3 regions of the Nonomuraea sp. NPDC059023 genome follow, and region 2 is predicted to be linked to each of the others. Evidence: riboswitches for the same ligand, from Rfam matches in the RefSeq annotation. Region 2 holds a riboswitch; each other region holds the start of a gene.
What was found. Region 2 has a riboswitch for cobalamin ahead of ACFWYW_RS44700 (hypothetical protein). Riboswitches for the same ligand answer to the same signal wherever they lie in the genome.
Positions count from the first base shown of each region.

Region 1 (10,257 bases), on a different contig from region 2:
GCGCCGGACGCCTCACGGTGCTCCCCCACGTCTCCTCGTTGTCGCTGGCGTGCGCGCGGCTCGGCTGGCCGGTCGAGGGCGTCGAGGTGATCAGCCTGGTGGGCCGGCCCGTGGCCGCGCTCAACGCCGCGTTCGCGCCGGGGCGGCGCCTGGCCGTGCTCGGGCCGGGACGCACCTCCCCCGCCGACGTCGCCGCCCTGCTCACCGCGCGCGGCTACGGCCGCAGCACGCTCACGGTCCTGTCCGACCTCGGCTCCACCACCGAGACCAGCCTGAACGGCACCGCCGCCACCTGGGCCGGCGAACCCGGCTCCGCCCTGAACGTCATCGCCGTCACCTGCCGCCCCGATCCCGGCCTGGAGCCGCTGGCCCGCGTACCCGGCCTGCCCGACACCGCGTTCGAGCACGACGGGCAGCTCACCAAGCGCGAGGTCCGCGCGGTCACCCTGTCGCGGCTGGCCCCGCTGCCGGGCGAGCACCTCTGGGACGTCGGCGCCGGAGCGGGCAGCATCGCCATCGAATGGATGCGCGCCCACCCCTCCTGTACGGCCAGCGCCGTCGAAAGCCACCCCGCCAGAGCCGCCGCCATCCGCAGGAACGCCGAGATTCTGGGCGTACCCGGCCTGGAGATCGTCGAGGCCCGCGCGCCCGACGGGTTGTCCGGGCTGCCCGAGCCGGACGCGATCTTCGTCGGCGGCGGGCTCACGGCGCCCGGGATGCTGGAGACGTGCTGGTCCGCGCTGCGCCCCGGCGGACGGCTGGTGGCGAACGCGGTCACGCTGGAGTCGGAGGCCCTCGCCGTCCGCTGGCAGGCGGAACGCGGCGGCGACCTGGTGCGGCTGTCGGTGCAACGGGCCGGACCCGTGGGCGGGTTCACCGCGTGGCGGCCGATGATGCCGGTGACCGTGTGGTCGGTCGTGAAACCCGAGGAGGATGCGTCGTGACCGTTTATTTCATCGGAGCCGGGCCGGGGGCGGCCGATCTGGTCACCGTTCGCGGGCTGCGGGTGCTCGAGCGGGCGCCGGTGTGTCTCTACGCCGGGTCGCTGGTGCCGCGGGAACTGCTGGAGTCCTGCCCGGCCGGGGCCCGGCTGGTGGACACCGCGAACCTGACGCTCGACCAGATCGTCGCCGAGTTCGCGGCCGCGCACGCCGCCGGGCACGACGTGGCCAGGCTGCACTCGGGTGACCCGTCGGTGTTCAGCGCCGTGGCCGAGCAGATGAGGCGGCTCGACGCGATCGGCGTGCCGTACGAGGTGGTGCCGGGGGTGCCCGCGTTCGCCGCCGCCGCGGCGTCGCTGGGCAGGGAGCTGACCGTGCCGGGCGTCGGGCAGACCGTGGTGCTGACCCGCGTGTCCGGGCGCGCCACGCCGATGCCGCCGGGCGAGGACCTGGCCACGCTGGGGGCGAGCGGCGCCACGATGGTGCTGCACCTGGCCGTGCAGCGCATCGACCAGGTGGTCGAGGAACTGCTGCCGTCCTACGGCGCCGGGTGCCCGGTGGCCGTGGTGGCGCGGGCCAGCAGGGACGACGAGCTGATCCTGCGCGGAACCCTGTCCGACATCGCCGCCCGGGTGCACGAGGCCGGGGTGAAGCGCACGGCGGTGATCGTGGTGGGCCGCGTGCTGTCGGCCTCGGAGTTCCCCGACAGCCACCTGTACAGCGCCACCCGAGCCCGCCCATGACGCCGCCCACAGATCCGTCCACGGACCCACCCGCGGGTCCGTCCACGGGTCCGTCCGTGGACCCGGCCGTGGACCCGTCTGCGGGTCTGTCCATGGGTCTGCCTTCGCGTCCCGTCGCGGGTTCGCGCGAGGGTGGGGTGCTGATCCTCGGGGGTACGGCCGAGGCCAGGGCGTTGGCCGCCGAGCTGGTGCCCTCCGGCATGCGGGTGGTGTCGTCGCTGGCCGGGCGGGTCACCAATCCGCGGTTGCCGGTGGGTGAGGTGCGCGAGGGCGGGTTCGGAGGGGCTGAGGGGCTGGCTCGGTGGATCGTGGCCGAGAAGATCGAGAGGCTCGTTGATGCCACTCACCCGTTCGCCGAGCGGATGAGCGCCTCGGCCGCCGAGGCCGCCGCCCTGGCCGGGGTGCCGTTACTGGTGCTGCGCCGTCCCGGCTGGCGCGAGGGGCCGGGCGACCGGTGGCGCCGGGTGCCCTCCCTGGCCGCGGCGGCCGAGGAGCTGGGCCGTGCGTTTCCCGGCGGGCGGGTGTTCCTGACGACGGGGCGGCGGAGTCTGCCGGTGTTCGCCGGGCTCACCTCGATGTGGTTCCTGGCCAGGTCGGTGGATCCGCCCGAGCCGCCGGTGCCCGCGAACGCGCACGTGGTGCTGGATCGCGGGCCGTACACCGTGGAGGGTGAGCGCGCGCTCATCGGCGGGTACCGTCTCCACGTGCTGGTCACCAAGGACAGCGGCGGCGCCATGACGAGCGCGAAGCTGGTCGCGGCCCGGGAGACCGGACTCCCGGTGATCATGGTGGATCGGCCGCCGCCGCCCGCGGGGGTGCGGCTGGTGGAGAGTGCGGGCGCGGCGGCGGCCTGGGTTCAGGCCGGGTAGCGGCGCGGGGTGTAGACGGCGCCGCTCTCACTCACCCGGGTGGTCGAGGAGCCGATGATCAGCAGGCAGCGCATGTCCACGTCGGCCGGGTCGAGGGCGGCCAGCGTGGTGACGGTGATCGACTCCCGCGGCCCGCCGACGTCACGGCCGATCACCACCGGAGTGCCGGGCGCGCGGTGCTCCAGCAGCAGGTCACGCGCGGCGCCCACCTGCCAGGTACGGCTGCGCGAGGCCGGGTTGTACAACGCCAGCACCAGATCGGCCCGCGCCGCGGCGCGCAGCCGGTCGGCCACGACCTCCCACGGCTTGAGCAGGTCCGACAGGGACAGTACGCAGTAGTCGTGCCCCAGCGGCGCCCCCACCCGCCCGGCCACGGCCTGCGCTGCGGTCAGTCCCGGCACCACCCGCACCGGCACGTCCGGGAAGTCGGAGGCCGCCTCCAGCACCGCGCTGGCCATCGCGAACACGCCCGGGTCGCCGGAGGAGACGACCGCCACCCGGGCGCCGTCGCGCGCCATCTCCAGCGCGTGCCTGGCCCGCTCGGCCTCGACCCGGTTGTCGGTGCGGTGGCGGCGCTGGCGCGGGTTCGGCTGGACGCGGTCCACGTAGGGGCCGTAGCCGACCAGGTCGGTGGCGGCGGCCAGCGCCTCCTGCGCCTCGGGCGTGAGCCACGGCCGCCCGGCGGGCCCGAGCCCGACCACGACGACCTCGCCCGGCCCCTGCCCGGCCGGCTTCTCCGGCACGAACGTGTGCTCGGCCGGGCTCGGCAGCAGCGCCAGCGAGAAGTACGGCACGCCGTCGGGATCCACGTCCTTCAGCGGCGCGACCCGCTGGGCGTCCATGGTGGCGCGTTCCACGTACCAGGCGTCGTCCAGCCGTCCTGCCTCGGCCAGCGCGTCGCGTACCTTCTCGAAGGTACGGCCCAGCTTCAGCACCGCCGCCGAGTCGGTGGCGCGCAGCTTCTCGGCCAGCACCTCGCCGGGCAGGGTGCCGGGCAGCACGGTCAGCGTCTCGTCCCGCTCGACCAGCGGACGGCCGAGCACCGCCGACGCCCCGCTGATCGAGGTGACGCCCGGCACCACCTCGGTCGGGTAGCGGTGGGCCAGGCGCTTGTGCATGTGCATGTAGGAGCCGTAGAAGAGCGGGTCGCCCTCGCTCAGCACCACGACCGTACGCCCCGCGTCGAGATGTGCGGCGAGCCTGGCGGCGCACTCGACGTAGAAGTCGTCCAGCGCGCCCTGGTAGCCGCCCGGATGGTCGGTGGTCTCCGTGGTCAGCGGGTAGAGCAGCAGCTCTTCGATCTGCCCTTCCCGCAGGTACGGCAGGGCGATCGAGCGGGCGATGCTGCGTCCGTGCCGGGCGGCGTGGTAGGCGATGACGTCGGCCTCACCGATCAGCCTGGCCGCCTTCACCGTGATCAGCTCCGGATCCCCGGGTCCGAGCCCCACCCCGAAAAGCCGCCCGGCACCCGCCACCCGCTCGCCGTCCCCGGCCAGATCCCTGCCCGCCGCGCGCTCGTTGTGTTCCATCACTCCACCTCGCTCGCGATGGCGTTGACCGCCGCCGCCGTCATCGCGCTGCCGCCGCGCCTGCCGCGCACCACGAGGTGCTCGAGCCCGCTCTCGGCCAGCGCCTGCTTGGACTCGGCCGCGCCGATGAACCCCACGGGAATCCCCAGCACCGCCGCCGGTCTCGGCCCGCCCTCCGCGACGATCTCCAGCAGCCGGAACAGTGCCGTGGGCGCGTTGCCGATCGCCACGACGGCACCGTCCAGCCGGTCGAGCCAGTACTCCAGCGCCGCCGCGCTGCGCGTGGTGCCCAGCTTCTCGGCCAGCTCGGCCACGCCGGGCGCGCCGAGGGTGCAGATCACCTCGTTGCCGGCGGGCAGCCTGCTCCTGGTCACGCCGGAGGCCACCATCATGGCGTCGCACAGGATCGGCGCCCCGGCCCCGAGCGCCGTGCGCGCGTCCCCGACCACGTTCGGCGACCAGCCGAGGTCGCCGACCAGGTCGGTCATCCCGCACGAGTGGATCATCCGCACCGCCACCTGGGCCACGTCGGCCGGGAGCCCGGACAGGTCCGTCTCGGCGCGGATGGTGGCGAACGACCGCCGGTAGATCTCGGCGCCGTCGCGTATGTAGTCGCTCACTTCTGCCTTTCTTGGTATCCGTCGCCGGTCGCGACCATCTCGATGACCCGGCCCTTGGGCAGGCCGCAGCGGCGCTCGCAGCCCGCCCAGTGGACGGGCAGTTCCGGGCGGCGCTCACGGGTGGCCACCCACTGGGCGGCGTCGTGCTGGACGTCGGCCAGGGACTTGGCGCAGCCGGGGCTGCCGGTGCACGCGCTCACCCCTGTCCAGGGCGAGTCCGGGTCGGTGACCAGGCCGGATCCGGTCAGGTCGGGCTCTTCGGCGAGGTCGAGGAGCACGACGGTACGCCACGGCGTGAGCCGTACCGGGACATCGAGGGTGGCGAGCAGGCGCGCCTGGGCCGCGGTGAGCCGCCCGAGCGGGACCACGGCCTCGACCGCCACCCGGCCGTCCGGCAGCGCGATCACCCCGGCCCCGCGCGCCCGCACCGGGGACGCGCTCGCGGCGGTGCCGGCCTGGACGCGCATGGCGGTGAGGCGGGTGGCGGTGAGGCGGGCTGCGGTGAGGTGGGTGGCGACGCGGGCGGGGCCGTCGGGGAGTTCGGCGATGCGCCAGGCGCCGCTGTCCGCGCGCTCGGCCAGGAAGGCTCGCGCGGCGGCCAGGAGGGTGTCCACCCCGGCGCCGGGGATCGCGAAGGGCGTACCGGCCAGCAGGATGCCGTCCTCGACCAGGGTGACGTCGGCGCCCAGCGAGGCGACGTCACCGGTGCCGTCGTCCAGGGCGAACAGGAAGCGGCCCGGCAGCTCGGCCAGGGCGGGGTCGGCGCACAGGGCGCGGTCCAGGGCCTCGACGAGGGGGTGGGTGGCGAAGCCGGTCAGCCGCCCGCCGAGCGGCGAGGCGACGATGTTGCGCACCCGCTCGTGCGTCGGCGAGGGCAGCAGGCCCACAGCGGCCATCCGATCGGCGAAGATCGCCGGAGATTCCACGGCGCGCACCTGGACGTTGGCGCGCGAGGTCAGCTCGATCCCGCTCGTGCAGAAGGCGGCCAGTTCACGGAGCTGAGCTGGGGTGATGGCACCGCCGGGCAGGCGGATCCTGGCCAGCGGGCCGTCCGCGGCGGCGTGCGTCTGTAGCGCTCCCGGACAGGCATCTGGGCGGAGACGTCCGGAAAAGTCGGCTATGGACACGATGAGGATGGTAACGCCAGTAGGCTCACCCTTAGGCGACGGCAATGGGAGGAAGCCGGTGAGAAACCGGCGCGGTCCCGCCACTGTGACCGGGAAGCGAACCCCACCACAGGCCACTGTCCAGCGATGGGCGGGAAGGCCGGGGTGAGCATCGATCCGGGAGCCAGGAGACTCCTGCCGTCGCGACACCTGCGAACGGGGCGAGGACCCCGAGGGAGGACTGCGGCGTGCCTGGCGTTCTGCTGCTCTCTACATCCGACACCGACCTGCTGAGCGCGCGCGCCAGCGGCGCGGACTACCGCCTGGGCAACCCCGCCAGGTTGCTCACCGACGACCTGCCCGCGCTCGTGGACGGCGTCGACCTGATCGTGGTCCGGCTGCTCGGCGGCCGCCGCGCGTGGGAGGAAGGCCTCGACGCGCTGCTCGCCGGTCCACGCCCGGTCGTCGTGCTCGGCGGCGAGCAGGCCCCCGACGCCGAGCTGATGGAGCTGTCCACGGTGAGCGCGGGCGTCGTCGCCGAAGCGCACGCCTACCTCGCGCACGGCGGCCCCGCCAACCTCGCCGAGCTGCACGGCTTCCTGTCCGACACGGTCCTCCTGACCGGGTACGGCTTCGCCCCGCCGGCCCCCATGCCCTCCTGGGGCCCGCTGGAGCGCGACTCCAAGGCCACCGAGGGCCCCGTGATCGGCGTCCTGTACTACCGGGCCCACCACGTGGCCGGCAACACCGCGTTCGTGGAGTCCCTGTGCCAGGCGATCGAGGAGACCGGCGGCCGGCCGCTGCCGGTGTACTGCTCCTCGCTCAGAACGGCGGAGCCCGCGCTCCTGGACGTCCTGCGCACCGCCGACGCCCTGGTCGTGACCGTCCTGGCGGCGGGCGGCTCCCGTCCGGCCACCGCGGGCGCGGGCGGCGACGACGAGGCGTGGGACGTCGGCGCGCTGGCCACCCTGGACGTCCCGATCCTGCAAGGACTCTGCCTGACCAGCGGCAAGAAGGAGTGGGAGGACAACGACGACGGCCTGTCCCCGCTCGACGCCGCCTCGCAGGTGGCCATCCCCGAGTTCGACGGCCGGATCATCACGGTGCCGTTCTCGTTCAAGGAGATCGACGAGGACGGCCTGACCGTCTACACGGCCGACCCGGAGCGGGCCCGCCGCGTGGCCGGGATCGCGGTACGCCACGGCCTGCTCAGGCACACGCCACCGGCCGAGCGGCGGCTCGTGGTCATGCTGTCGGCGTACCCGACCAAGCACTCCCGGGTCGGCAACGCGGTCGGCCTGGACACCCCCGCGAGCACGGTCCGGCTGCTGGCCAGGCTGGCCGAGGCCGGCTACGACCTCGGCGAAGGTTTCCCCGGGGTCGCCGAGCAGGACGGCGACGCGCTCATCCACGCGCTGATCGCCGCCGGTGGTCAAGACCAGGACTGGCTGACCGAGGAGCACCTGGCGGGGAACCCGGTGCGCATCCCCGCCGCCGACTACGAGCGCTGGTACCGCACGCTACCCGCGGACCTGCGCGCCGGCATGGAGCGGCACTGGGGCACGCCGCCCGGCGAGCTGTTCGTCCACGAGGGCGACATCGTGCTGGCGGCCCTGCGCGCGGGCAACGTGGTGGTCATGGTCCAGCCGCCGCGCGGCTTCGGCGAGAACCCGATCGCCATCTACCACGACCCCGACCTGCCGCCCAGCCACCACTACCTGGCCGCCTACCGCTGGCTCTCGGCGGACTTCGGCGCGCACGCGATGGTGCACGTGGGCAAGCACGGCAACCTGGAGTGGCTGCCCGGCAAGTCGGCCGGGATGTCGGCCTCCTGCGGCACCGACGCCGCGATCGGCGACCTGCCGCTCATCTACCCGTTTTTGGTCAACGACCCGGGCGAGGGTACGCAGGCCAAGCGGCGGGCGCACGCGGTGCTGGTGGACCACATGGTGCCGCCGATGGCCAGGGCCGAGTCCTACGGCGACATCGCCCGCCTGGAACAACTCCTGGACGAGCACGCCTCCATCGCCGCCATGGACCCGGCCAAGCTGCCCGCGATCAGGGCGCAGATCTGGACGCTGATCCAGGCCGCCCGGCTCGACCACGACCTGGGGATGGCCGACCGGCCGCACGACACCGAGTTCGACGACTTCATCCTGCACGTGGACGGCTGGCTGTGCGAGGTGAAGGACGCGCAGATCCGCGACGGCCTGCACGTGCTCGGCCAGGCGCCGGAGGGGCCGGCCCGGGTGGGGCTGGTGCTGGCGATCCTGCAGGCCAGGCAGATGTGGGCGGGCAAGGAAGCACTGCCGGGCCTGCGCCAGGCGCTCGGGCTGACCGAGGACGGCACCGCGTCGCTGAAGGACGTGGACCGGGTCGAGGCCACCGCCCGCGCGCTGGTGGAGGCGATGGAGGAACGCGGCTGGACGGTGGAGGCCGCCGCGGCCGTGGCGCCCGGCCCCGAGGTGGAGAGCGTCCTCCGCTTCGCCGCCACCGAGGTCGTGCCCAGGCTGGCGCGTACCACCGACGAGATCGACCACGTCCTGCACGCCCTGAACGGCGGCTACGTCCCCGCCGGCCCCAGCGGTTCGCCGCTGCGCGGCCTGGTCAACGTGCTGCCGACCGGCCGCAACTTCTACTCGGTCGACCCCAGGGCGGTCCCGAGCCGGCTGGCGTGGGAGACCGGGCAGGCCATGGCCGACTCGCTCCTGGAGCGCTACCGCACCGACACCGGCGACTGGCCGCGCTCGGTGGGCCTGTCGGTCTGGGGCACCAGCGCGATGCGGACCGCGGGCGACGACGTGGCCGAGGTCCTGGCGCTGCTGGGCATCCGCCCGGAATGGGATGAGGCCTCCCGCCGTGTGGCGGGCCTCGCGCCGATCCCGCTGGAGGAGCTCGGCCGCCCCCGCATCGACGTGACCGTCCGCATCAGCGGCTTCTTCCGCGACGCCTTCCCGCACGTCGTGGCGATGCTCGACGACGCGGTACGGCTCGCCGCCGGCCTGGACGAGGACGACGAGGACAACTACGTCCGCGCCCACGTCAAGGAGGAAACGCACGGCGACGAGCGCCGGGCCACGATGCGCATCTTCGGCTCGGCCCCCGGCGCCTACGGGGCGGGCATCCTGCCGCTCATCGACAGCCGCAACTGGCGCGACGACGCCGACCTGGCCGAGGTGTACGCGGTGTGGGGCGGCTACGCCTACGGCCGCGACCTGGAGGGCGTGCCCGCGCGCGCCGACATGGAGAGCGCCTACCGCCGGATCGCCGTCGCCGCCAAGAACGTCGACACCCGCGAGCACGACATCGCCGACTCCGACGACTACTTCCAGTACCACGGCGGCATGGTCGCCACCGTCCGCGCGCTGACCGGCAAGGCCCCGGCCGCCTACGTCGGCGACAGCACCCGCCCGGACGCCGTCCGCACCCGCACCCTGTCGGAGGAGACGTCCCGGATCTTCCGGGCCCGCGTCGTCAACCCGAACTGGCTGGCCGCGATGCGCAGGCACGGCTACAAGGGCGCGTTCGAGCTGGCCGCGACCGTCGACTACCTGTTCGGCTACGACGCCACCACCGGCGTCATGGCCGACTGGATGTACGACAAGCTCGCCGCCGCGTACGTGCTGGATCCCGAGAACCAGGCGTTCATGGCCAAGTCCAACCCGTGGGCGCTGCACGGCATCGCCGAACGGCTGCTGGAGGCGGCCGAGCGGGACATGTGGGAGCACCCGGACCCGGAGATCCTGCGGGGTGTGCAGGAGGTCTACCTCAAGACCGAGGGCGACCTGGAGGACGACACCAGCCGCTGAGCGAGCACCGGGCTGCCCGCCCAGTGCAGGTGCAGGTAGGAGGCGGTGAGCAGGGCGTCGCCGTAGCCGTCGGCGCCGCCCTCCCACCGGTACAGCGCCCAGCCGCCCAGGTCGGCGGTGGTCCGGTGGAACTCGTGGCCCCTGAACCGCTCGCCCGGCCGGGTGAGCAGCGACCGGCTGACCGCCGTGGCCTCCCGGTAGCCGAGCGTCAGCCTGCCCGTCATCCGGGCCTTGCCGGGGACCCTGCCGCACATGCGCCGGCCGTCGAGCTCCTCGCACAGGTACAGCAGCCCGGCGCACTCGGCGGCGATCGGCCCGTCGAACGCGGCGACCTGGGCGCGCAACGGCTCGTTGGCGGCCAGCTCGGCGGCGTAGACCTCGGGGAAGCCGCCACCGATGATCACCGCGCCGGTGCCTTCCGGGAGCTTCTCGTCGTGCAAAGGGTCGAAGACGGCGATCTCGGCTCCGGCCGCGCGCAGCAGCTCGACGTGCTCGGTGTAGCCGAAGGTGAACGCCGCTCCGCCCGCGACCGCCACGATCTTCGGATCCGGCCGCTCGGTGCCGGCGGCCGCCGGGTTCCAGGGGGTGCCGGGGAGGGCGGGGGCGGTGGCGGCGAGCCGTACCAGAGCGTCGAGGTCGC
Region 1 is NZ_JBHYIO010000015.1:66,203-76,459, forward strand. It holds gene cbiE (precorrin-6y C5,15-methyltransferase (decarboxylating) subunit CbiE) at 1-944, shown strand, start outside; gene cobM (precorrin-4 C(11)-methyltransferase) at 941-1,684, shown strand; gene ACFWYW_RS25335 (cobalt-precorrin-6A reductase) at 1,777-2,553, shown strand; gene ACFWYW_RS25340 (precorrin-2 C(20)-methyltransferase) at 2,541-4,082, opposite strand; gene ACFWYW_RS25345 (precorrin-8X methylmutase) at 4,082-4,702, opposite strand; gene ACFWYW_RS25350 (precorrin-3B synthase) at 4,699-5,829, opposite strand; cobalamin riboswitch at 5,821-6,026, shown strand; gene cobN (cobaltochelatase subunit CobN) at 6,057-9,617, shown strand; gene ACFWYW_RS25360 (cobyrinate a,c-diamide synthase) at 9,572-10,257, opposite strand, start outside.
Region 1: it holds a riboswitch for cobalamin, as region 2 does, so the genes downstream of both, cobN (cobaltochelatase subunit CobN) here and ACFWYW_RS44700 (hypothetical protein) in region 2, are expected to answer to the same signal.

Region 2 (10,257 bases):
CCGAGCAGCAGGCGACCCAGGTGTTCGACAAGATCGAGAGCGACTACCGGGCGCTGACGGGCAAGGTCAAGGCGGTCACGCCGGTGACGGTGCTGCCCGGCCAGATGTACGAGGGTCAGTGGTCGATCGCCAACGGCGGCAGCTACGTCGCCCAGCTGATCAAGGACGCGGGTGGCAGCTACGCCTGGGCCGACACCCCCGGCCCCGGCAGCAGCACGCTGGACCTGGAGGCGGTGCTGGCCAAGGCCAAGGACGCCAAGGTCTGGCTCGCGACCGCCGCTGAGTGGAAGGGCCTATCGGACGTGGAGAAGGCCGACCCGCGCTACGCCAAGTTCGCCGCCTTCACCTCGGGCGAGATCTGGTCGTCGAACAAGGCGCTCGGACCCGGCGGCGGCAACGACTTCTACGAACGCGGCGTCGCCCGCCCCGACCTGATCCTCGCTGACCTGGTCGCCATCCTCCACCCCGACCTCGCCCCCGGCCACGAGTTCGCCTTCTACCAGAAGATGACCAAGTGACGGCTCTCGCGGTCGTCCCAGTGGCCTACCGCCGCCGGGCGCTTGCTCTGCTCGCGATGACGGCGGCGGTCCCGTCCGCGTTCGCGCTGGCGGTCACGCTGGGCTCCACACCCGTCCCGCTGGGCGAGGCGCTGGCCGCACTGATCCGCTCTCCCGCCGCCCACCCCGCCGTTCAGGAGATCATGTGGACGGTACGGCTGCCGCGCGCCATCACGGCGGCGCTGGCCGGAGCGGCCCTGGCGGCGGCGGGCGTGCAGATGCAGACGCTGTTCCGCAACCCACTGGCCGAGCCGTACATCCTCGGCGTCAGCTCGGGCGCCAGCCTGGGTGTCGCCCTGGTCACGACCGGGATGGGCGGTGCGGCCGGGGCGTTCACCGCAGGGCTGGCCGGGCTGGGCAAGGCGAGCGTCGTGGTCGCCGCCTCCGCCGGTGCCGCGGCCGTGCTCGCGCTGGTGCTCGCGCTGTCCCGGCGAGTGCACTCGGTGGTGACCCTGCTCGTCATCGGCGTCATGGTGGGGTCCGCTTCAGTGTCGGTCATCACCTTGCTCCTGGTCTACACCGATCCGCAGCGGGCGCAGCAGTTCATCAGCTGGGGCCTGGGCAGCTTCGCCGGGACGACCTGGGCGGATCTGGCGCTGTTCGCACCCGTGGGCCTGGCGGGCCTGGGCGCGGCGCTGGCCGGGGTCAAGCCGCTCAACGCGCTGCTGCTCGGTGAGAGCTACGCCCGCACGATGGGCGTGCACGTCCGGCTGGTGCGCACGCTCACGTTGCTGGTGGCCTCGGTGCTGGCCGGGGCGGTGACCGCCTACTGCGGCCCGGTCGCCTTCCTCGGTCTGGCCGTACCCCATGTGACCCGGCTGCTGCTGGGCACGGCCGATCACCGGCTGCTCATGCCGGGCGTGATCCTGCTCGGCGCGGCGACCGCCCTGTTGTGCTGCGTGGCCACGCAGGCGCCGGGCAGCGGCGTGGTGCTGCCGTTGAACGCCGTCACCACGATCGTCGGCGCGCCCGTCGTGGTCACCGTGCTGCTGCGCAGCCGCGCGGCCCGGACCGGACTGGCGGTGTGACGATGTCCCTGCGCTTGGAGGCGCTGTGCGCGGGCTACCCGGCACGCCGCGGACGAGGGGAGCGGAGGGTCCTGGACGGCCTGGCCGCAAGCGCCGCTCCCGGCGAGCTGACCGTGCTGATCGGCCCCAACGGCAGCGGCAAGTCCACCCTCCTGAAAACCATGGCCGGGCTTCAGCCGCCGCTGACCGGACGGGTGCACCTCGACGGGGAGGTCCTCGGCTCGCTGTCTCCCGTGGAGGTGGCTCGCAAGCTGGCGGCCGTCCTCACCGAACGCGACCTGCCGCCCCTGCTGAGCGCGCGGGAGGTGGCCGGACTCGGCCGCCACCCGCACACCGGCTTCACCGGCCGGCTCGGCCCGGCCGACCACGCGGTCGTCTCCTGGGCGCTGAGCGCGGTCAACGCGGGTCATCTCGCCGAACGCCAGGTCAGCGAACTGTCGGACGGCGAGCGGCAACGTGTCCTCATCGCCCGCGCCCTGGCCCAGGAACCTTCGGTGATCCTGCTGGACGAGCCCACGGCCTTCCTGGACGTCACCTCTCGGGTCGCCCTCATGGGCCTGCTGCGTACCCTGGCCCGTGATCGTGGTCTGGTCATCGTGGTGTCCACCCACGACCTGGAGCTGGCACTTCGCGTAGCCGACCGGGTGTGGCTGGTCACGGCCGAGGGTGTCCTGCACACCGGTACACCGGAGGAACTGACCGAGAACGGCCTGATCGGCGCCTGTTTCGACGGCGAGGAACTGTCCTTCGACCGGCAGGCAGGAGTGTTCACGCTGAACCCGGCACGCGCCCGCCCCGTACGGTTGCCCGACGACCCGTTGCTGGAGCGCGCCCTGGCCAGGGAGGGCTGGCGCCGGGATGCCGCCGGGGCCGTCCAACTGGCCGTGGATCACAGGGAGGGCGGATACGCGGCCGCCTACGACGGGCGAACCCCTTGGTTCCCCACCATCCCCGAGGTCGCGGCTTGGGCTCGGCACCTGCACGACCACCCCGTCCTTCTCCCGGCCGCCCCCGCCGTCGCCGTGGCCGGCACCAGCACGCTGGGCGGCTACTTCGAACTGGAAGTCGGTCCACCCGGTGACGGATGGCAGCCGTTCACCGACTTGTCCGCAGACCCGTCAGCCCTGGCCGGCCGCATCGACTCCGTCGCAGAGCGGCTCGGTACCCAGGAGAGGCGCGTCGCCGCCTCGATCCTGTTCCAGGGCCTGGCCGCGCGCCTGTGGTCGCCTGTTCTCGGCGCGTTCATCGTCCACGACCTGCTGCTCGACCTGCCGCCGCAAGACCTGCACTGGCGACCTGTCCCCAGCGGACCGCTGCCGCTGCGGATCGCCCGCCCGACCGGATGGCAGGCCGCCGACCCGAGCGCCGCCATCGAGCCGCTCTACCGCAACGTCGTCACCGAACTGCTCGAACCACTCGCCGAAACCACCCGCGGCATCGTCAAGCTGGCACCCGGCCTGCTGTGGGGCAACGCCGCCTCCTCCCTGGCCGGGAGCATCCGCGCGGTGCTGCGCCGGCACCCCGAGCTGACCGCGCGGGCGGTTCCCATCGGTCGCGAGTTGTTGCGGACCAAGCTGCTGAAAGGCACAGGCGACCTCGCCGAGCCCGGCCGCCCGTTCTTCGTCCGGCGCAGCTGCTGCCTGTACTACCGACTGCCCGGCGGCGGCAAGTGCGGTGACTGCGCCCTCATCCCCCGAAACCAGTCAGGAGCCCCATCGTGAACCACACGGTCGTCGAGGAACACGGCAACGGAACCCTGCACGTCTGGCCCCTGCCCACCGACGAGGACAACCTGCTGAACCTGGTCACCTTCCTGTTCGAGCGGCACTGGGAACACATCTGGTTCGGCGTGATCATCCAGGGCGCGGCCTGGGAGGTGGCCGCGCCCAACGCCCCTGAGCGCATCAGCATGTACGACGGCTACGTCACCGTCGACTTCGGCCGCTGGCACTTCCACCTGTGCATCGGCGAGCACACCGCCAGCGGCCCCGAACTCGGCGCCATCCGCCGGTGCGCCCGGGCCGAGCTGTATCGCCGCGTCGACGACGAGGGCATCCCCACCTCCTGGGGAGTGCGCCTGTTCAACGGCCGCGACGAACAGCTCATGACCGTCCTGCTGCCCAACCCCTTCCTCACCGACCGCCAGCAGATCCTCGATCCTCCCGACTTCGACCGGCTGGCAGCGTGGGATGAGCTACGCGCCACCTACTTCGGCTCGGCCCCTGACCCGCTCGACCGAACCGGGAAAGGGTTCAGACACGGTTGAGTCCCGCCCATCGGACACGGCCGATCTTGACCACGGCGGCGGCGGTCTCCAAGGGCGATTGCTGCCCGGGGGAGCAGGAGGCGGCCACCACGAGCTGGTCGGCGAGCTCCGAAACCGCCGCGCATGTGGTCACTGCGGTATCGACCTGTCCGGTGCCGGGCGAGCAGCCGTCCACGACGGCGGCCACGATCGTCGTGCGAGGCAGGCCCCCCAATCGGGCGAGGCCGTCGAGGTTGCCGGGCGTGGTCACGAAGTCGACCGCGATGCTCTCCACCCGTGACGCGCCCAGCACGGCCAGCGCTGGACCGGCTTCGCCCGAGCACAGGCACACCAGCAGCCGGGGGCGGTTGCTCAGCTCGCCCAGCCGCTCGTAGGCGTACGCCAGGTGACGCAGGTCCGCGGGATCGGCCGGCGGGGGTTCGTCGAGCTGGACCTCCTGAGCTCCGGCGGTGGCCAGCCGTTCGAGTAGTTCCGCGTACGGCTCCAGGAACGCGTCCAGCAGGCGGAGCCGATGATCGCCGCCCATGCTCCGCAGGAAGGCGAGCGGCCCCGGCAGCACGGGCCGCATCTCGAAGCCGAGCCGCCTGACCTCATGGTAGGCGGCCAGCGGCGCATTGCGGTCGAGCCGGAAGCGGGTGGCCCGGGTCAGCGGCCCGGTCACGCCGAAGGTGGCGGCCGAGGCGAAGGCGGGGTCGTGGAGCGGCAGGTCGGTCAGGCGGAAGTTCCGCCAGCCTTCCCACAGATCGGCGGTGGCCGCCGGGCGTCCGAGCACGGTGGTGCGTTGTCTCACGTCGGGTCCTTTTCCCTCGCGGAACCCCTGGGGGCCGCGTGCCGGGTGGCACACGGGCGGTGGCAGGTATTCGGACTCGCGGGCGTCTCACACGTGTCTACTGGCCGTCGCTTCCCAGGCCGGAGCCCAGTGCTTGTGTGGACGGCGGTCGTTCCCGCTCACCGCTGCGGGGCAGTCCCGGATTCACACCGGGTTCCCTCTTACGCCGGTCCCTCGTGAGGGCCGGACCAGCCGCAGAAGGAAGCATAACGGGCCGGTAGCCTCCCCCGTTGAAATGAGGTACACGTGTGGTTTGACGGGACGTCTGTCTCTCCGCCTGGGATCATGCTCTGCGACATTTTGGCCGGTCGCCGACAGCGCGGTCGTTGAACCGAGGTCGCGCAGAAGGGCCGCGGGCAGGGGCGTCGCACAGCCCGCGCGCCGGTGCCGTCAGCCGTCCCACCGGGTGGCCCGAGAGCCACACCCCACATCACGTGTCGAGAGAAGTGTCACGGGAGGTGTCGCTCCATTTGGCCGACGTAGGAGCTGAGGGGGCGGATGAGGGAGTTCGCAGTCAGTTGCTCGGCTATGTGAGCACTCCAGCCGGTGATGCGGGACATGACGAAGATGGGGGTGAAGGTGGGGATGTCGAAGCCCATGAGGTGGTACGCGGGGCCGGTCGGGTAGTCCAGGTTGGGGTGAATTCCCTTGGTCCGTGCCATCGCGTCGGCGAGAGCGTCGTACCGCTTCATGAGATCGTCGGCGTTCCGCAGCCGCGCCAGGTCGCGCAGCGCCGCCTCCATGGTCGGCACGCGCGAGTCGCCGTGTTTGTAGACGCGGTGACCGAAGCCCATGATCTTGCGCTTGTCCGCCAGGGCCTGCGCCAGCCAGGCCTCGGGGTCGCTCATCTCGGCGAACATGTGCATGACGGCCTCGTTGGCTCCGCCGTGCAGGGGTCCCTTCAACGCGCCGATGGCGGCGGTGACCGCGCTGTAGAGGTCGGACAGCGTGGAGGTGACCACGCGGGCGGTGAAGGTGGAGGCGTTGAAGCTGTGCTCGGCGTAGAGGATGAGGGAGATCTCGAAGCAGCGCACGACCTCGGGTTCCGGGATCTCACCGAAGCACATGTGGAAGAAGTTCTCCGCGAAGCCCAGCTCGGGGTCGGGCTGGATCGGCGCCTGTCCGCGGCGGCGGCGCTGGTTCTGGGCGACGACGGTGGGCAGGCGGGCGAGCAGGTCGAGCGCGGCGTGCGGGTTGGCGTCGGCGTCGTCCTCGCGCGGGTCTTCAGCGCCGAGCTGGCTGACTGCGGTGCGCAGCACGTCCATCGGGTGGCAGCTCTCCGGGAGCTTGGCGAGCATGTCCAGCGTGGTGCGTGAGAGGGTACGGCGGGCTCGCTCGGCCGCCTCGAACGCGCGCAGTTGCCCGGCATCCGGCAGCTCGCCGTGCCACAGCAGATAGGCGACCTGCTCGAAGCCGCAGGCGGCGGCGAGCTCCTGCACCGGGTATCCGCGGTAGGTCAGGGAGTTGCTGTCGGGGTTGACCATGGAGATCGCGGTCGTGTCCGCCACGACGCCGGCCAGGCCCTTGCTGATGGTCATCGGTCCTCCCGGTAGCCGTGGGTGAGCACGTTGGCGTCGAAGGTCGCGTAGCCGGAGTAGTCCAGCAGGTCGTACAGCTCGCCTCTGGTCTGCATGCGCTCGACCAGCCCGGCCTGGGTGCCCTCAGCGTCGATGATCTTCAAGGACTCGGTGACCGTGCCCATGATCAGGCGGAACAGGGTCACGGGGTAGATGACGACGTTGATGCCGAGGTCGCGCAGGGTCGTCGTGGTGAGCAGGGTCGATTGGCCGAACTCGGTCATGTTGGCCAGGATCGGCACGTCGACCGCCTTGCGTATGGCCTCGAACTCGGCGGCGTCGGCCAGCGCCTCGGGGAAGATCAGATCGGCTCCGGCGTCGGCGAACGCCTTCGCTCGCTCGATCGTCGCGGCCAGTCCGCCGGTGGTGCGTACGTCGGTGCGGGCGCAGACGACGAAGTCGGGGTCGCGGCGGGCGTCCACGGCGGCGCGCAGGCGGCGCACCGCGTCGGGTAGCGGGCTGATCGTCTTGCCGTCCAGGTGGCCGCAGCGCTTGGGGTTGACCTGGTCTTCGATGTGGCATCCGGCCAGTCCGGCGTCCTCCAGGATCTGGATGGTCCTGGCGGTGTTCATCGGCTCGCCGAAGCCGGTGTCGGCGTCGACGAGGGTGGGCAGGCCGGTGACCCGGGCGATGGTCTGCGAACGTCCGGCGACCTCGCTGAGCGTGGTCAGGCCGATGTCGGGCAGGGCCAGGTCGGCGGCGAGCACGGCGCCGGACACGTAGACGCCGTCAAATCCGGCCCGCTCGATGGCGCGGGCTGACAGCGGGTTGATCGCGCCGGGAAGGCGCAGCAGCTCGCCCCCGGACAGCCCGGCGCGCAGAGCGCGGCGCTTGTCGTGCGGCGTGGTGCGGGAGTGAAGCATCAGAAGATTCCCTTCGTCCCGGGCACGGAGCCGATGCCGGCTTCCAGGTTGAGCGCGGCGACCTCGGCGGCCGTCAGGCCGGCGAGGCGGGTGGCCAGGTCCAGGAAGCGATCCTTTTCGGTCTCGCTCACAGCTCCGGCGGCCAGCGCCCGGAACTTGGCGATGTAGTCCGCGCGGGCGAAGGGCCGCGCGCCGTCGGGGTGGGCGTCGGCGACCGCGCGGGACTGCTCGATGGTGCTGCCGTCGGCCAGCTCGACCACCACGCGGCCGCCGAAGGCACGGCGCTCGGGGTGGTGGTAGGCGGCGGTCCACTCCGGGTCCTCCAGCGTGGCGATCTTCCGCCACAGCTCGACGGTGTCCGGTCTGGCCGCCCGCTCGGGCAGGTAGGAGTCGACATGGTGCCAGGCGCCGTCCTGCAGGGCGACGGCGAAGATGTAGGGCAGGGAGTGGTCGAGCGTCTCCCGGCTGGCGGCCGGGTCATACTTCTGCGGATCGCCCGCGCCGCTGCCGATGACGTGGTGGGTGTGGTGGCTGGTGTGGATGGTGATCCGCTCCACCTTCGCCGGGTCGCCGATCCGGGCGCGCAGGTCGATGGCCAGGTCGATGAGGGCCTGCGCCTGATACTCGGCGGAATGCGCCTTGGTGTACGTGCGCAGGATGCCGCGGGTCGCCTCGCCCGGCGCGGGCAGCTCCACCGCGTACTCGGCGCCGGGGCCGGACAGCAGCCAGGCGATGACGCCGTCCTCACCCTCGTAGATCGGCGCGGGCGCCCCCTGGCCGCGCATCGCCCGGTCAACCGCCTCGATCGCCGCCTTCCCGGCGAAAGCCGGCGCGTACGCCTTCCAGGAGGAGATCTCTCCCTTGCGTGACTGGCGGGTCGCGGTGGTGGTGTGCAGGGCCTGGCCGATCGCGTGATAGATCACCTCCACCGGCAGTCCGAGCAGCGCGCCGATCCCGGCCGCCGCGGACGGGCCGAGGTGGGCGACATGGTCGATCTTGTGCTCGTGCAGGCAGATGCCGCCCACCAGCGCGACCTGGACCTCATAGGCCACCGCGATGGCGCGGGCCAGCTCCGCGCCTGTCCGCCCCAGATGCTGGGCGACGGCGAGGATCGGCGGGATGTTGTCGGCCGGATGCGAGTAGTCGGCGGCCAGGAACGTGTCGTGGAAGTCCAGCTCCCGTACGGCGACGCCGTTCGCCCAGGCGGCCCACTCCGGTGAGACGGACGGCCCGGCCACCCCGAAGACGCCGGCGCCGCCCGAAGCCGCGCGATGCGCCAGCGCCTGGTCCCGGGCCGCCGCCACCGGCGGTCGGAGCAACGACGCCGCGGCGACACCCGCGTTGTCGATCACCCTGTTGGCGATCATCTCCGCTACGTCGAGGTCGGGGGAGGGGGCGTGCACGGCGAGCTCGGCGAGCTTCCAGGCCAGTTGCCCGGTGACCGGCAACCGGTCGGCACTGGGGCTGACCCGGACGACATGGGTGACCATACGACTCCTTGCGAAGACGGCGAAGGCTGTCCTGCGAGCATCACAGGTGGCCGCTCTGGCAGGCCAGTGACGTCATCTGCGAAGTTTCGCGAAGCATGAGAGCGATTTTGCGAAGTTTGTGAAGAGTGTTCTTCGCATAGGCTGTCCCTCATGGGCAAGATCTTCGTGGGGCCGAGGCTGAAGGCGCTGCGCCGCGACCGGAAGGTCAGCCAAGTCCGTCTGGCGGGGCTGCTCGGCATCTCGGCCAGCTATCTCAACCAGATCGAGCACAACCAGCGGCCGTTGACGGCTCCGGTCCTGCTCCAGCTGAGCGACGTCTTCGGCCTCGACCCCGAATTCTTCGCCCCCGAAGACGGCACCCGGCTCATCGCCGACCTGCGCGAGGCCCTGGCCGGTCAGGAGATCTCCGCCGTCGCCCTCGCGGACCTGGCCGCCGCCAGCCCCGAGATCGCGCGGGCGGTAGCCGGACTGCACCGCCGCTACCTGGCCGCCACAGAACACGCCGCCGTCCTGGCCGGCGCGCAGCCCGTCGCGCCCGCGCCGTACGAGCTGGTCCGCGACTTCTTCTACGACCGGCACAACTACGTCGACGAGCTGGACCGGGCGGCGGAATCGCTGGCCGACGGCGATGACCCGGGACGGCTCGCGGCGGCCCGGCTGGCCGGTCACGGCGTGCGCGTCGCGGAGGACGGGAGCGCGCGACGCCGCTATGACCCCCACACCCGGGTACTACACCTCGCGCCGGGCCTTGGCTCCTCCCAGCGCGCCTTCCAGCTCGCGACCCAGCTGGCCCTGCTTGAGCACGCCGATCTGATCGCCGGGCTGGTCGCGGACGCGGGGTTCACCGATGCCGACGCCGCGGCGCTGGCCAGGATCGGGCTGGCCAACTACTTCGCCGGGGCGCTGCTTCTGCCGTACCGCCGCTTCCGCGACGCGGCCGAGCATCACCGCTACGACCTCGACCGGCTCGCCGCCGACTTCGGCGTGGGCTTCGAGGCCGTCTGTCACCGCCTCAGCACCCTGCAGCGCCCCCGCATGCGCGGTGTGCCGTTCTCCTTCGTGCGCGTGGACCGGGCCGGCAACATCTCCAAGCGCCAGTCCGCCACCGGCTTCCACTTCACCAGGGCGGGCGGAAGCTGCCCGCTGTGGAACGTCTACGACGCCTTCACCACCCCTGGCCGCCTGCTGAGCCAGGTGGCCGAGATGCCCGACGGGCGGCGCTACTTCTGGGTCGCGCGGACCGTGGAGCGCCGCCCTCCCCGGCATGGTTCACCGGGGTCGCTGTTCTCCATCGGGCTCGGTTGTGAGCTGCGGCACGCCCACCGGCTCGTCTACGCCGACGGTCTGGACCTCGCCACTCCGCAGGTCATGCCGATCGGCCTGGGCTGCAAGGTGTGTGACCGAGACGACTGCGCCCAGCGTGCCTTCCCGCCCACCGGCACCCAGGTGCGGGCCGACGAGCATGTGAGCGGGCTGGTGCCGTACACCACGCCCTGATCGATAGGCCAGCAGGATGGCGTCGGCCTGCCGGAACCACTCCCCGATGGGGGCAAGCCGGCCCTCGCCGCCGTGGGGCCCTGGTCGCCTGGCTGTCCGTCGAGGAGCCCGACCTCACCACCGGCCCGGTGCTCTTCACTCAGCCACGCG
Region 2 is NZ_JBHYIO010000037.1:75,977-86,233, forward strand. It holds gene ACFWYW_RS44680 (ABC transporter substrate-binding protein) at 1-518, shown strand, start outside; gene ACFWYW_RS44685 (FecCD family ABC transporter permease) at 515-1,585, shown strand; gene ACFWYW_RS44690 (ATP-binding cassette domain-containing protein) at 1,588-3,306, shown strand; gene ACFWYW_RS44695 (hypothetical protein) at 3,303-3,851, shown strand; gene ACFWYW_RS44700 (hypothetical protein) at 3,838-4,641, opposite strand; cobalamin riboswitch at 4,685-4,888, opposite strand; gene ACFWYW_RS44705 (bifunctional 2-methylcitrate synthase/citrate synthase) at 5,130-6,218, opposite strand; gene prpB (methylisocitrate lyase) at 6,215-7,120, opposite strand; gene ACFWYW_RS44715 (MmgE/PrpD family protein) at 7,120-8,610, opposite strand; gene ACFWYW_RS44720 (short-chain fatty acyl-CoA regulator family protein) at 8,761-10,107, shown strand; gene ACFWYW_RS44725 (LysR substrate-binding domain-containing protein) at 10,236-10,257, shown strand, end outside.

Region 3 (10,257 bases), on a different contig from region 2:
GGGCGTCGGCCGCGTGATCCTCCTCGGTACCGGGACGCTGGATCCACGACCAGCCCTCGCCCATCTTGTGCCAGCTCACCGAGCCGCCCTCGCCCGACTCGCCCAGCACGAGCAGCGCCCGCTCCTCGCCGATGCGCCACTTCGCCGACTTCACGAACTGGAACACCCCGATCGGCCAGCCCTGGTTCCACGCCCGCAACGCCATCCCGAACGCCGCCGTGGACTTGCCCTTCCCCGGGCCCGTGTGCACCATCAGCAACGGCCGGGTACGCCGCTGGCGCGTGGTCAGCCCGTCATCCGGCACGACGTCCGGCTTGCCCTGCGGCATCTCAGCTCGCCTTCCTGTGCTCGCGGACCACCGTTCCCAGATCGTCCAGCGTGACCACCTCGGCGGCCAGCCGGGCCGCCAGCCGTACGGCGAGGCCCAACCGGACCGGACCGCTCTCGCAGTCGACGACCACGCACGCCACGCCCCTGAGCAGCCCGGCCGCCGCGTCCACGTCACCGCCCGCCGTCGCCCGCCCGTCGGTCACCACCACGACCAGCGGACGCCGGTCGGGATCGCGCATCCGCTCTACCCGCAGCACCTCCGCCGCCCTGGCCAGCCCCTCGGCCAGCGGCGTACGCCCGCCGGTCGGCAACGACCGCAACCGCGCCGCCCCCGCCTCCACCGACGACGTCGGCGGCAACGCCACCTCCGCGCCCCTCCCCCTGAACGTCACCAGCCCCACCTTGTCCCTGCGCTGGTAGGCGTCGAGCAGCAGGCTGAGCACCGCCGTCTTCACCGCGGTCATCCGCCTGCGCGCGGCCATCGAGCCGCTCGCGTCGACCACGAACAGCACGAGGTTGCTCTCCCTGCCCTCCCGCACGACCTCGCGCAGATCGCCGCCGCGCAGCAGCAGCCCGGCTCCGGTCCGCCCCCGCTCCTTCTGGTACGGCGCCGCCGCCAGCAGGGTCGCCGGCAGGTGCAGATCCTTGACCTTGCCGTGCGGCACCCGCGCCCCGGTCGCCCTGCCACGCGGCGTACGCGCCCGCGACCTCCGCCCCGAAGCACCCGCCCCGAGCCCTGGCACCTTCAACACCGGCACCCGATAAGGCGCCCCCACCCCAGCCACCGCCACTACCCCGGCCCCAGCCTCATCCCGCGCGTCGGGCCCCGGCTCGGCTCCTGGCTCGTCCCTCTGGCCGACCTGGAAGTTGTGCCCGGCCTCCCCCTGGTCAGGCTGGGAGTTGTGCCCGGTCTCCCCCCGGCCCGGCTCCTCCCCCTGGTCAGGCTGGGAGTTGTGCCCGGGGTCGGGGTCGCCCTGGTGGCCGGGGCCGTCGGGGTCGGGCGGGGTGTCCGGGGTGTCGCCGCCGTCCGGGTCGTCGTCGCCCCGGTGGCGGTCCAGGAGTTCCTCCAGCAGGTCCTCGTCCAGCCCCGGCGCGTCGAACGGGTCCCGGCGCCGCCGGTGCGGCAGGGACAGCCGGGCCGCCACCCGCACGTCCTCCTCCGTCACCCGGTCCCGCCCCTGCCAGGCCGCGTGCGCCATGGCCGCGTTCGCCGTGACCAGGTCGGCGCGCAGGCCGTCCACCTCGAACCCCGCGCACACCGCCGCGATCTGCAGCAGCCGGGCGTCGGGAAGGACGACCCCGCCGCTCAGCAGCGCCCTGGCCCGCAGGATCCGCTCGCCGAGCGCGGACTCCTGGGCGGTCCATCGCGCCACGAACGCCTCGGGTGAAGCGTCGTAGGCCATGCGCCGCCGTACCACCTCGGCCCGTTCGTCCGGGTCCCGCGACGCCTTCACCTCGACGGTCAGTCCGAACCGGTCGAGGAGCTGGGGGCGCAGCTCGCCTTCCTCCGGGTTCATGGTGCCGACCAGGAGGAAGCGGGCGGCGTGCCGTACCGACACGCCTTCGCGCTCGACGTAGCAGGTGCCGAGCGCGGCGGCGTCGAGCAGGAGGTCCACGAGGTGGTCGTGCAGGAGGTTGACCTCGTCGACGTACAGCACGCCGCGGTGCGCGCCCGCCAGCAGTCCCGGCTCGAACGCCTTCACGCCTTCGGTCAGCGCGCGTTCGACGTCGAGCGAGCCGACGAGCCGGTCCTCGGAGGCGCCGACCGGCAGTTCGACCAGGGAGGCGGGCCGCCGGTGGCGTTGTTCGCCGGGGTCGTGCGGCCCGTCGGGGCAGTCCGGGTCCGGCGCGGCCGGGTCGCAGGCGAACCGGCAACCGGCCACCACGTCCACCGACGGTAGCTGGGCGGCCAGCGCGCGGACGATCGTCGACTTGGCGGTGCCCTTCTCCCCGCGGACGAGCACGCCGCCCACCCGGGGCGAGACGGCGTTGAGCACCAGCGCCAGCTTCAGGTCGTCGAGCCCGACGACCGCGCTGAACGGGTAGGTGGCGATCAAGAGGTGACCTTCCGGTGTTCGAGGGCGTCCCGGTTGACGTGGGCGACCCGCCAGCCGCCGCGGGTGACGGCCAGTTCGGTGGTGGACAGTGGCGCGAGGTCGAAACGGGCGGCGTGCAGCGGGGGCAGGCCGAGCGCGTGCCCGAGCGCGGCGCGGATGGCTCCCGAGTCGCAGATGACCAGGAACGGCCGCCCGCGCCGGCCGTCGAACCTGGCCCGCGTCTCGTCGAGCCACCCCGTGACGCGCGCCGTCATCTGGTCGAGGCTCTCGCCGCCGTGGGGCGCCGCGCCGGGGTCGGCGAGCCAGCTCGCGAGCGCGTCCGGCTCGTCCTGGGCGACCCTCGTGTACGGCAGGCCGCCCCACCGGCCGTGATCGGCCTCGGCCAGGGCGTCGACCACGATGGGCGCGAGCCCCATGGCCGAGGCGGTCTGCAACGCGGCCACCGACGGCGCGACGAACGCCGCCCCCGCCTGCCCGGCCGTCAGCATCTCCCCAAGCCCACCGGGCTCCGCGTCGCCGGACACGCCGGGCTCGCGGAGTTCGCCGGGCTCGCGGAGCTCGCGGAGCTCGGGCCGGGTGCCGGGTCCCGCGTATGACGCCGTCCTGGCCAGGTCGGCGGTCCCGGCCAGAAGGGCGGCCTTCGCCAGGCTGGCGCGATCGGCCTGCTCCGGTGCGGGGAAGCAGGCTGTGCGCATGCCTGGTGTGCTGGCATGCCGTACGAAAAGCACTCCGCTCAGCTCGGTGCGGCGGCTGGGACGGCGGCGGTGGTCCGGCGGGCGGCGCGCTCGCCCGCCCAGGCGAACAGCGCCCCGAACGCCGCCCAGAACACCAGCTGCGTCCCCAGCGACGCGAGCCGGAACTCCCAAAGCAACGTGGCGGGAAAGCCCGCGGGCACCTCGTCGACCCGCGGCAGCAGCGCCAGCGCGGCGACCACCGGCACGAGGAAGGTCATCACGGTGACGCTCCAGCGCGCCCACGGACCGCCGGTGACCCGGCGCCCGCTCGCGACCGCGATGGCGACGGCGGCCAGGCCCACCAGCACCATGACCACGTAGAGCAGGGTCCGGCTGCCGATCGTGTGGGGGTCGCCGACGGCGGGCGGGTTGGCGGGATATTTCAGGAACGGCAGCAGGACGATCGCCAGAAAGGCCGTGCCCGCCGCGGCGAACGCGAGCGCGGGGTCCGACCTGGGGCCGACCCGGCCGCGCAGCCCGGCCACGACCAGGCCGAAGATGCCGCCGACGGCGAGGCCGTAAAGGCCCGTCGCGAGGAACAGCCCGGCCTTCTGCACCGGCCGGCTGACCTCGGCCTCCTCACCATGATGATCGTCGGCCGGCGCGGCCGGCGCTGCCGCCGCCGCGGCTTCTTCCAAGGCGATCGCGCTGTCCACGTGGGGCTCCCCCGCCAGGAAGGCGAAGGCGCCCGCGAACAGTCCGGCCAGCAGGCCCAGGAGCAGACCTCTGACCACAAGGGTGCGCACCATCGTGCCCGGCCCCTAGTGGCAGGGCACGCCGAGCAGGTGACGCCCGTCGTGCATCAGCTCGTGCAGGAAGGTACCGGTCTGCGAGACCGCGCCGTTGTCCATCAGAACCAGGTACGCGATCAACAGGAACAACGGCACGCTCAGCAACCAGGGCCGCAAACGGGGAAAGGGCACGGACGTCGAAGTGGTCCCACCACTCATCAAGGCCTCCTCAGGGATGACGCGTCCCAACAGGTGAGGTCACGGCCGTTAGGTGACCTGGCTCCCGGGATCTACGTCCCGGATACAGTGGCGCGTCCGCACCGGCATCTCACCGGATTTCCCCTGACAGCCGTGAAATCTACCGGAACGTATCCTTTCCTCCGGTTCTCGTCAACAGTCACGTGATCTTCGAAAGGTCGATGATCACGGTTTTGCCCCCGAGCGGATAGTGAACGAGCCGGCCGTCGCCGACGCCCGGTTGAACGATCTGCATCCCGCCATCGTCACCGGGCCGGGTGCCGAGGTCTCCGGAGCGGCCCGTGGCCAGGTCGAGCAGCGCCTGACCGCCGCCGGCCGAGTCGAACCGCACCGTCATGAACCGGTCCGCGGCGAGTCCGATCACAGGGGCCTCGGGCAGGTCCCGCTCCTGGGTGCCGTCGCGCAGGCGCATGAAAACGGTCCGGTCCGGCCTGTGGCCGACGCAGGTGAGCACGCCGCACCGCACCCAGATCTCGCCCGCGCGCGTTTGCCGCGCACCCGCGACCAGGCCCGATGCAACCTGATCAGCGCCTCCTGGGTCAGGTCGGCCGCGTCGTGCGGGTTGCCGCTGAGCACGTATCCATAGCGCAGGAGCGCGTCGGCGCGCTCGGCGACGAACGCCGCGAAGTCGTCCACCCTGGCCTCACCCTTCCTCGGTCCATCACATCCCAGACGCACGGAGGCCGGATTCTGTTGAATGTGAGGTGAAACGCTTTACCTACTAGTTCAGTTGCCATTGCCGGTGCCACGATCTACGTTGGGCCGAATGACAGACGAGCTGGACCGGATGTTCGCCGAGTTCCACGGGGAGATCGCCCGACTCCAGGGACTCCAGCAAGAGATCGAGCGGGTACGCGGCCGCGGTGAGGCCGCCGAGGGCCGGGTCGTCGCCGAGGCCACCATGACCGGCGCCCTGGCCGGGCTCACCATCGACCCCCGCGCCATGCGGCTCGGCTCCGACGAGCTGGCCGCCGCCGTCCTCCAGGCCGCCGCCGCTGCCGCCCGCGACGCCGGTGACCAGGCCAGGGCGCTGGCCGAGCCGTTCACCCCCGACGTGCTGCGATGAAGATCAACCCCACCCGCGCCTCCATCTACGGCTTCGGCGCCCTCGGCATCACCGCCTTCGTCTTCCAAATGCTCGCGGTCGACTACCCGGAAGGCGACCCCGACCGCGCCCGCCAGGCCCGCGACACCTGGCTACGGCTGGCCGAACGCGTGGAGAAGAGCTCCGGCAACACCTACCCCGCCGCCGAGTCGGTCTGGCGGCGCAACAGCGGCGAAGGGGTGGACGCGTTCAAGCGGACCGTCACCGAGGGCCTGTACCCGATGCCGCCGGCCCTCGGCTACCCCGGCAAGCTGGCCGCCGCCTGCCGCGCGAACGCCGAGGCCTGCGACGACTTCGCGGAGATCGTCGAGACCGTACGGCACGCCTACTGGACCATGGCACTGGCCAACCTCGCCAGCTTCATCTTCATCACCACGTTCCCGTGGCAGGCGGGGGCGGCGTACCAGATCACGCAGTTCCTCATGCGCAGGGCGCAGGCGAAGCTGCTGTCGAAGCTCCTGGAGCACGCGGTCGCGCGGGTCGTGCTGGCCAAGCTGACCGAGTACTCGATCGGCAGCGCCTTCTTCGCCATCGGCGACGTGGGCGTGGTCGCCGGGGTCAAGGCGGCGCGCGGCGAGGACCCGGGCTCTCTGGGCGACAACGCCCGGCAGGCGCTCAAGGAGTTCGCCGCCTCGGTGGCCTTCTACGGCGCCTTCGACGCGGCCATGCCCGCGGCCAGGGCGATGACCAAGAACCTCGACCTGCAGTACTTCATCGGCCGCATGGCCGGCGGCTCCGTCGGCTACGGCCCCAGCTACGACGCCATGAACGGCCAGGGCGGCGAGGACCTGATCCCGACCTGGAAGGAAACGCTGGGCCGGATGCTCCTCTACTTCACGATGGCCCACAAACCCGCGGGGTGAGCAGGATGGAAATCGACCGCGCCCGGCTGCGCGCCGTCGCCGAGGCTTACGACACCGAGCGCCGCGACCTGGCCGACCACGTACGGCGGGCCGCCGCGGAACTGACCGCCATCGGCGCCTTCTGGGGCGGCACCCAGGAGGGCGTCACGTTCTTCAAGGGCGACGGCGGCGCCCGCGGCTACGAGGCCCACACCGACCAGATCGCCAAGGGCCTGGTCCATCTGGACGAGGCCCACGAGCAGCTTGCCGAGCGCCTGCGCCTCATGGGCGACCTCGTCCGGGTCGCCAACTGGGACAGCATCGCCGACCTCCTGTCCAAGCTCCCCGAGCCGGACGAGAACCCCAAGGTCTGGGGCTCACCCGCTGAGCCCGAGTAGGAACGCCGCCGGGACGGCCGCGACGGTGAGCGCCACCGCCCACCACCGCGGCGCCGGCCCCGCCTGCCTCAGCACGCTCACCCCGAGCGGCGCCATGGCCACGACCAGACCGGCGACGGCGAGCAGGGACGGCAGGTCGGTGCTGCCCTTGAGCACGCCGAGCGGCAGCCCGGTGGCCAGCGCGAGCGCGACGCAACGGGCCACCCCGGCCGCGCCGGGACCGAACGCCTTCGCGCGGAAGGCGCCGACCGCCAGCACGATCCAGCCCGCCATGATGACGACGTTGACCGCCTTGAAGACGTGGAAGGCGCCGTAGGTGCCGGCCACGGCCCTCTGCGCGGCCTCAAGCCCGAGCGCGTCGACCATCTGGAACGCCAGGTGGCCGGCCCCGGCGTGGAAGACCCGGCCGAACAACCCGAGCACCACCAGCGTCACGCCCCACCGCGCCCAGCCGGGGTGCGTGGCGGAGATCCGCCGGGCCAGCGCGACCGCGGCCGGCCACAGAAGTACGAGCCCGGCGGCGAACAGGCTGTAGGACAGGGTCATCGTGCCGGGCTGCCGGGCATAGGCGGCGAGCTGGCCGGGGAAGAAGTCGTCCTGGCCGATCCGGGTCAGCACCCCGGCGAGGAGCAGGAGCGGGCCGAGCAGCAGCCCGGCCGCCTCGACCCACGGGCCGGGGAGAAAGTGTGTCCGCGTCATGCCGATCATTCAATCGGCGCAGGTCAGCGGGCACATTGGCACAGAGGCGAGTATTACGGGTACACCTAGCACTACCCCCCGGCCGGTCGTTGGGGGGTAGATGCGGCACTGGTTCGCCCGGGAGATCGTCGACGCGGGGAAGCTCCGGCTGTTCTGCTTCTTCGTGCTGTTCCTGCTCACGTTCCTGTTCATCAGGTTCAGCGTCCGGATGATCAGGAAGCGGGTGCGGTGGTGGCCGGGGAACGTCACCCCGGGCGGGATGCACATCCACCACGTGGTGTTCGGGCTGGTGTTCATGTGCCTGGGCGGGATCGGCGGGCTGGCCGTACAGGATGGAAGCTCTGCGCCCGCGGGGGTGACCGCGGCGGTGTTCGGCGTGGGGGCGGCGCTCGTGCTCGACGAGTTCGCGCTGGTCCTGCATCTGCAGGACGTCTACTGGACCGAGCGGGGGCGGCTGTCGGTGGACACGGTGTTCATGGCGCTGGCGTTGTGCGGGCTCGGACTGCTCGGGATCAGCCCGCTGGAGGTCGACGAGTTGTTCACCGGCCAGGACCTGATCAACGGCGGGCTCGTCGTCACGGCGAACATCCTGTTCGCGGTGCTCAGTCTGAGCAAGGGGAAGATCTGGACCGGGCTGATCGGGGTCTACCTCACCCCGCTCGCGCTGGTCGGCGCCATCCGGCTGGCCAGGCCGGGCTCGCCGTGGGCGCGCTGGCGGTACCGGGAGGGGTCGCGCAAGCTGCGGCGGGCCGAGTGGCGCGAGCACAGGATCCGCGAGCCGATCGAACGGTTCAAACACACGGTTCAGGACGCGATCGCCGGCCGGCCCACCCCTTAGCCCTGATGGCGTTTTTTGCCCCGTACATTGGACGTCGCCCTTGACGACGGACCGCGAAAGAGTGACCGATGAACGACAACGACCTGCTCGCGGCCCGGTTCGAGTCGCATCGCGGGCACCTGCGGGCCGTGGCCTACCGCATGCTGGGCTCGCTCAGCGAGGCCGAGGACGCCGTCCAGGAGGCGTGGTTCCGGCTCAGCAGGACCGACGTGAGCGACGTCGAGAACCTCGCCGGCTGGCTCACCACCGTCACCGGGCGAGTCTGCCTCGACATGCTGCGCTCGCGCGAGTCCCGGCGCGAGGACCCCATCGGTGAACGGCTGCCCGACCCGATCGTGAGCGTCGGCGACCATGTCGACCCGGAGCACGAGGCCCTGCTGGCCGATTCGGTCGGGCTGGCGCTGCTCGTGGTGCTCGACACGCTGGCGCCCGCCGAGCGGCTGGCGTTCGTGCTGCACGACATGTTCAGCGTGCCGTTCGAGGAGGTCGCGACGATCGTCGAACGCTCCCCCGCCACCACCAGGCAACTCGCCAGCCGGGCCCGCCGCCGGATCCAGGGCGCCCGCGTCGCTCCCGACCCCGACCTGGCCCGGCAGCGCGAGGTCGTCGCCGCGTTCCTGTCCGCCGCCCGGGACGGCGACTTCGGGGCGCTGGTCTCCGTGCTCGACCCGGACGTGGTGCTGCGCGTCGAGGGCGCCGACGTGCCGATCGGCACGCTGCGGGTGATCCGCGGGGCCGCCGAGGTGGCCGGCCAGGCGATGTCGTTCCGCGCGATGGCGGACCGCTACGTGCCGGTGCTGGTCAACGGGGCCGTGGGCATGATGTCCGCACCGAACGGCAAGCCCAAGATCGTCGCCGCGGTCACCGTCTCCGGCGGAAAGATCGTGGCCATGGACATCCTCGCCAGCCCTGAGCGCCTGCGCCGCCTCGCCTCCTTGCCCTCGCTGCCCCGCGACCAGGACCGACGTTGACCCCGGCTGCCAGCCTCGCGGCCGGGGAGGACGTACGATCAGCGGGTGACCGAAAAGACCGAAACCGTACCTGGCTGGCTCGCTCCCGAAGAGCTGGAGTCGATTCGCGGACGCATGCCGATCCTCTACATCGACGCCGTCCCCGTGCGAGTCGACGAGACCGGTGTCGTGACCCACGTCGGCCTCCTGCTGCGCATCAGCTCCGACGGCGAGGTCAGCCGGGCGCTGGTCTCCGGCCGGGTCCGGCACCACGAACGGGTCCGCGACGCGCTGATGCGGCACCTGGAAAAGGATCTCGGGCCGGTGGCGCTGCCGAACATCCCGATCTCGCCACAGCCGTTCACGGTCGCGGAGTACTTCCCGACGCCGGGCGTCACGCCGTACCACGACCCGAGGCAGCACGCGGTCTCGCTGGCCTACATCGTCCCGGTGTCCGGTGACTGCCGCCCGCGGCAGGACGCGCTCGACCTCGTCTGGTTCACTCCCGAGGAGGCGTCGTCCCCGATGGTGCAGCAGGAGATGGCCGGCGGGCAGGGCGTCCTGCTCAAGCAGGCACTAGCACATGTGGGACGCTTGACCTGATTTGTAAGCGACGCGTCACTCTGCGCTTAACTCGGAGTCACGTTAGCCTGTCAAGCTCGGTCGCATGCGACGACTGGGCTTCATCATCGTGACCGCGTTGACGACCCTGACGACCCTCACGCCGGCGGTCTCCGCCGCCGCCGACCCCACCAACGTCGCCCATCGGGGCGCCTCGGCCGACGCCCCGGAAAACACCCTCGCCGCCTTCAGGCTCGCCGGCCGGCAGGGCGCCGACATGTTCGAGCTCGACGTCCGCGAGACCAAGGACCATCAGCTCATCCTCCTGCACGACCCCACGCTGACCAGGACCACCAACGTCGAGAACGTCTTCCCCGACCGCGCGCCGTGGCCGCTGAGCGCCTTCACCCTGGATGAGATCCGCAGGCTCGACGCGGGCTCATGGTTCGGTTCCGGTCACTCCGGCGAACGTGTCCCGACCCTCGGCGAGACCCTGCGCACCATGAAGGGCCGCGGCATGGGCCTGCTCCTGGAGATCAAGGACCCGGACCAGTACCCCGGCATCGAGCGCCGCGTAGCCGCCGAACTCCGCAGGAACTCCTGGTGGCTGCAGCCCGGCCGCCTGGTCGTCCAGTCCTTCGACTGGCGCTCGATGCGTACCTTCCACCACAGGATGCCGCGCATCCCGGTAGGCCTCCTCGGCACCCCCGCGGTGAGCCAGCTCCGCACCCTGTCCCGCTACGCCACCCAGATC
Region 3 is NZ_JBHYIO010000015.1:77,377-87,633, forward strand. It holds gene cobO (cob(I)yrinic acid a,c-diamide adenosyltransferase) at 1-328, opposite strand, end outside; gene ACFWYW_RS25370 (putative cobaltochelatase) at 330-2,387, opposite strand; gene ACFWYW_RS25375 (histidine phosphatase family protein) at 2,384-3,082, opposite strand; gene ACFWYW_RS25380 (CbtA family protein) at 3,121-3,870, opposite strand; gene ACFWYW_RS25385 (CbtB-domain containing protein) at 3,883-4,044, opposite strand; cobalamin riboswitch at 4,101-4,238, opposite strand; gene ACFWYW_RS25390 (hypothetical protein) at 4,250-4,522, opposite strand; gene ACFWYW_RS25395 (sigma factor) at 4,471-4,788, opposite strand; gene ACFWYW_RS25400 (YbaB/EbfC family nucleoid-associated protein) at 4,877-5,176, shown strand; gene ACFWYW_RS25405 (hypothetical protein) at 5,173-6,078, shown strand; gene ACFWYW_RS25410 (hypothetical protein) at 6,084-6,455, shown strand; gene ACFWYW_RS25415 (hypothetical protein) at 6,435-7,154, opposite strand; gene ACFWYW_RS25420 (hypothetical protein) at 7,255-7,992, shown strand; gene ACFWYW_RS25425 (sigma-70 family RNA polymerase sigma factor) at 8,061-8,963, shown strand; gene ACFWYW_RS25430 (NUDIX hydrolase family protein) at 9,009-9,545, shown strand; gene ACFWYW_RS25435 (glycerophosphodiester phosphodiesterase) at 9,610-10,257, shown strand, end outside.
Region 3: it holds a riboswitch for cobalamin, as region 2 does, so the genes downstream of both, ACFWYW_RS25385 (CbtB-domain containing protein) here and ACFWYW_RS44700 (hypothetical protein) in region 2, are expected to answer to the same signal.